DNA from 2 places in the Pseudomonas sp. C9-3 genome. Region 2 is predicted to be linked to the other one. Evidence: predicted binding sites of a transcription regulator. Region 2 holds the regulator's gene; the other holds the start of a gene.
The links. Region 2 encodes sigma-54, which starts transcription at its own class of promoters, with help from an activator protein. Its sites were predicted from a motif close to ANTGGCATNNANNTTGCTNT; they were not measured.
Positions count from the first base shown of each region.

Region 1 (2,464 bases), 1.2 Mb from region 2:
CTCTTCCTCGGCGCAGCCTTTCATCTTCATCAGCAGACCCTTTGCGAGCTCGATTCGCTTGCGTTCGGCCAACTGCTGCTCGCGTGCCTGCAGCTGGGCGCGCAGGGCCTGGTCGCTCTCGAAACGGGCCATGGCGACGTCGAGGATCGGTTGCAGGCGCTGGGCCTGGATGCCCTCGACTATGTACGCGCTGACCCCGGAGCGGATGGCCTGGCGCATCACCTGCGGGTCGTGCTCGTCGGTGAACATGACGATGGGGCGCGGCTGGTCGCGGCTGACCAGCACCACCTGCTCCATCACGTCGCGGCCGGGAGATTCGGTGTCGATGAGGATCACATCGGGGCGCAGGGCTTCCACCCGCTGCGCGAGGTCGACCGTGAGGCCGGATTCGTCGATCACCTCGAAGCCGCACTCCACCAGGGCAGCCTTGAGGCGCCCGACCTTCTTCGGGGTGTCGTTGATCAGCAGAACGCGCAGCATGCTCAACCTCGTTCCGCCAGGGCATTCAGCTCGAAGCTGCGGGCATAGCCGGCCGGATCGTTACCGCCCCAGAGGCGGCCGTCGATCAGCGTAGAGGTGCGCATTTCGCTGTCCGGCACGCTGACACCGACGGCGCTGGCGGCTTCGCGGTACAGCGCGAACTGTTGGACCTGACGAGCGATGCCGAGGTAGTCGACGTCCTCGCGCAGCAGGCCCCAGCGGCGGAACTGGGTCATGAACCACAGTCCGTCGGAGAGCCAGGGGACGTTCGCCTGCCCGTCGTTGAAGAAGCGCAGCGGGTGTGCGTCCTGCCAGGCGTGACCGAGGCCGTCCTGGTAGCGGCCGAGCAGGCGTGGCTCGATGCTGGCGACGGGAGCGTCGATGTAGTCCTCGCTGCTGATCAACTGGGCGGCGCTGCGCAGGTTGTCTTCACTGGCTTCGATGAAGCGGCTGGCATCGAGCAGGCTCATGACCAGCGCGCGGGCGGTGTTGGGGTATTGCTCGACGAAGGCGCGGGTTGTGCCCAGGACCTTTTCCGGGTGGTCGGGCCAGATCTGCTGGCTGGTGGCGAGGGTGAAACCCATGCCTTCGTCCACGGCCAGCGCGCCCCAGGGGCCACCGGCGCAGAAGCCGTCGATGCGCCCGGCCCTGAGGTGCTCGACCATCTGCGCTGGCGGCACCACCAGGCTGCGCACGTCCTGCAGCGGATGAATGCCGTGGGCGGCCAGCCAGTAGTAGAGCCACATCGCGTGCGTGCCCGTGGGGAAGGTGTGGGCGAGGGTGAGTTGCGCACCGTTCTGGCGCACATGGCTTTGCAGTGCTTCAGCAGAGGTCACACCGTCGCGCATCAAGGGGGCGGAAAGGTTGATCGACTGGCCGTTCTGGCATAGGCCCATGAGCACGGCCATGTCTGTGGCCGGGGCGCCGCCCAGGCCCAGTTGCAGGTCGTAGATCAGGCCGTAGAGGCTTTGCGCCGCATCGAGCGCGCCGCTCAGCAGACGGTCGCGCAGGCCGGCCCAGGAGCTTTGGCGTTGCAGGTTCAAGGTCAGGCCGTAGGGCTGGCCGAAGCCCTGGGTCGCGGCCACTACCAGGGAGGCGGAATCGGTGAGGGCCATGAAGCCCAGGTTGAGCGCGGCCTTCTCCGGGGCATCGGAGCCGGCTACCCAGGCCAGGTTGCCCGGCAGTGCGCTGGTACTGTCGATCATCTCCACCTCTGAACGCGCGCTCATGCACGCTCAATACAAAAAGGCGCCGCTCCACCGGCCTTCGAGGGGCGGTGGCAGCGACGCCATTGTCAGAGGGCGACCCGCCGTTGGATCACCGTTTGTGAAAGCGGAGCAAGGGCTGTGCCAGGGAAGCGGCAGAAAAAAGAAGCCCCGCCATGGAGAGCGGGGCGCAGAGGAAGGGAGCGCACCTCTGGAGGGTTCCACAAGGGCACCTGGGCACGGAAATCGGCAGGAGCCTGTTGTCCACCTTAGACCTCGAGGCTCGGGGCGCAACCGGTCAATAAGTATTAGGCCCATCGTTAGGGTAGGGCTGCAGGCGTCTATTTCGCGTCCTGCAAAAGAAAAGCCCCGCACTAGGCGGGGCTTTTCGTCACGCTGGGATCACTCAGACCTGAACGGCCGGGATCTTCGCGTTGGCTGCAGCTTCGCGGAACTCGGCGATCTGGTCGAAGCTCAGGTAGCGGTAGATATCGGCAGACATGCTGTCGATGTCCTTCGCGTAGGCCATGTACTCCTCGACGGTCGGCAGCTTGCCGATGATCGAAGCGACAGCGGCCAGCTCGGCGGATGCCAGGAACACGTCGGTGGCATCGCCCAGACGGTTCGGGAAGTTACGGGTCGAAGTGGAGACCACGGTCGAACCGGTCTGTACGCGAGCCTGGTTACCCATGCACAGCGAGCAGCCCGGCATTTCCATGCGCGCGCCAGCCTTGCCGTAGATGCCGTAGTAGCCTTCCTCGGTCAACTGGTGGGCGTCC
Region 1 covers NZ_CP135919.1:1,590,107-1,592,570, forward strand. The annotation lists gene RS899_RS07285 (ANTAR domain-containing response regulator) at 1-480, opposite strand, end outside; gene RS899_RS07290 (CmpA/NrtA family ABC transporter substrate-binding protein) at 483-1,685, opposite strand; gene acnB (bifunctional aconitate hydratase 2/2-methylisocitrate dehydratase) at 2,092-2,464, opposite strand, start outside.
Region 1: a site for sigma-54 is predicted at 1,815-1,834, ahead of RS899_RS07290 (CmpA/NrtA family ABC transporter substrate-binding protein). Genes of this name have one in related genera too.

Region 2 (2,464 bases):
CGACCACAACGTCCGCGAGACCCTGGATATCTGCGAGACGGCGTACATCGTCAACGACGGCCAGTTGATCGCCGAAGGTAATGCCGAGAGCATCCTCGCCAACGACCTGGTGAAGGAAGTCTACCTGGGCCACGAGTTCCGCCTCTGACGCCCCGAGCCGCGCCCTGCCTGGGCGCGGCAGCTCATTTCCCTCCCTTGCATGGTGCGGCTTGTCGGCTGCGCCATGACGTATCCGGCTGCCGGATCCCCGCTGGCGCAACCGGGTTGTAACGAAAGGTCGACAGCCCCTAGGCAAAGCGTCCAAACTCAGGCATATAATTTGCTTCCTCGCGGCGCCCCGGCGTCCGTAGTCGTGGATATGGCGCGCTTTGCGCCAGCGAACAAGGTGCCTAGTTCCAGCCATGAAACCATCGCTAGTCCTCAAGATGGGCCAGCAGCTGACGATGACCCCGCAGCTGCAACAGGCCATCCGACTGCTCCAGCTCTCCACGCTGGACCTCCAACAGGAAATCCAGGAAGCCCTGGAGTCCAACCCGATGCTGGAGCGCCAGGAAGAAGGCGAGGACTACGACAACAGCGATCCCATGGCCGACGGCGCCGAATCGGGCGCCAACGGCACCAGCAGCAACTCCCAGGACAATTTTCAGGAAAGCACTACGCCCAACGCCGACAGCCTCGACGAGGACCAGTGGGCCGAACGCATCCCCAACGAGCTTCCGGTCGACACCGCCTGGGAAGACATCTACCAGACCAGCGCCAGCAGCCTGCCCAGCAACGATGACGACGAGTGGGACTTCACTTCCCGCACCTCCGCTGGCGAAAGCCTGCAGAGCCATCTGCTCTGGCAACTGAACCTGGCGCCGATGTCCGACACCGATCGCCTGGTCGCCCTGAGCATCATCGACGGCATCAACGACGACGGTTACCTCGAAGAATCCCTGGAAGACATCCTCGCCTCCATCGACCCTGAACTGGGCGTGGAAATGGACGAAGTGGAAGTCGTCCTGCGCCGTGTGCAGCAGCTCGAGCCTGCCGGAGTCGGTGCGCGCAACCTGCGCGAATGCCTGCTGCTGCAGCTACGCCAGCTGCCCACCAAGACCTACCTGCTGGCCGAGGCCATCCGCCTGGTCAACGACCACCTGGACCTGCTCGGCAGCCGCGACTACAGCCAGCTGATGCGACGCATGAAGCTCAAGGAAGACGAGCTGCGCGAGACCATCGAGCTGATCCAGTCGCTGCACCCACGCCCCGGTTCGCAGATCGAATCCGGCGAAGCCGAATACGTGGTTCCGGATGTCATCGTGCGCAAGCACAACGAGCGCTGGCTGGTGGAACTGAACCAGGAAGCGGTACCGCGCCTGCGCGTGAACTCGCAGTATGCGGGCCTGGTGCGCCGCGCCGACTCCAGCGCCGACAACACCTTCATGCGCAACCAGTTGCAGGAAGCGCGCTGGTTCATCAAGAGCCTGCAGAGCCGCAACGAGACACTGATGAAGGTGGCGACCCAGATCGTCGAGCACCAGCGCGGCTTCCTCGAGTACGGCGAGGAGGCGATGAAACCGCTGGTCCTGCATGACATCGCCGAAGCGGTGGGCATGCACGAATCGACCATCTCCCGCGTCACCACGCAGAAATTCATGCACACGCCGCGTGGCATCTTCGAGCTGAAGTATTTCTTCTCCAGCCACGTCAGCACCTCCGAGGGTGGCGAGTGCTCGTCCACCGCGATCCGCGCGATCATCAAGAAACTGGTCGCGGCGGAAAGTCCGAAAAAGCCATTGAGTGACAGCAAGATCGCTGGTTTACTGGAAGCACAGGGCATTCAAGTGGCACGTCGTACCGTCGCCAAGTACCGGGAGTCCCTAGGAATCTCTCCCTCGAGCGAGCGCAAGCGGCTGGTGTGACGTTGATCCACGCCAAGGTGTTCCGGCGGCAGGCCCCATAACCTGCCACTTACACACGGGCAACAAGGAGAAAGCGGTATGCAAGTCAACATCAGTGGACATCAACTGGATGTGACCGACGCCCTGCGCGACTATGTCGGCGAGAAACTTGGCCGACTGGAGCGCCACTTCGACAAGATCACCAATGTTCAGGTCATCATGGAGGTCGAGAAGCTGAAGCAGAAAATTGAAGCCACCCTCCACATCGCCGGTGGCGAAGTGGTGGCCTGCGCCGAACATGAAGACATGTACGCGGCCATCGACCTGCTCACCGACAAGCTCGACCGCCAACTGATCAAGCACAAGGAAAAATACCTCGAACGCCAGCAAGGTGTTGGCGTCCGTTAACCCCTCCCTATGATCCGACTTGAGCAAATCCTGACCCCCGGCCGTTCCCTCGTGAACGTGCCGGGCGGCAGCAAGAAACGTGTCCTCGAACAAATCGCCAACCTGGTGGCTCGCGAGCTGCCGGGTTTCGATTCCCAAGACATCTTCGACAGCCTGGTGGCCCGGGAACGCCT
Region 2 covers NZ_CP135919.1:366,292-368,755, reverse strand. The annotation lists gene lptB (LPS export ABC transporter ATP-binding protein) at 1-148, shown strand, start outside; gene RS899_RS01665 (RNA polymerase factor sigma-54) at 402-1,904, shown strand; gene hpf (ribosome hibernation-promoting factor, HPF/YfiA family) at 1,983-2,291, shown strand; gene ptsN (PTS IIA-like nitrogen regulatory protein PtsN) at 2,301-2,464, shown strand, end outside.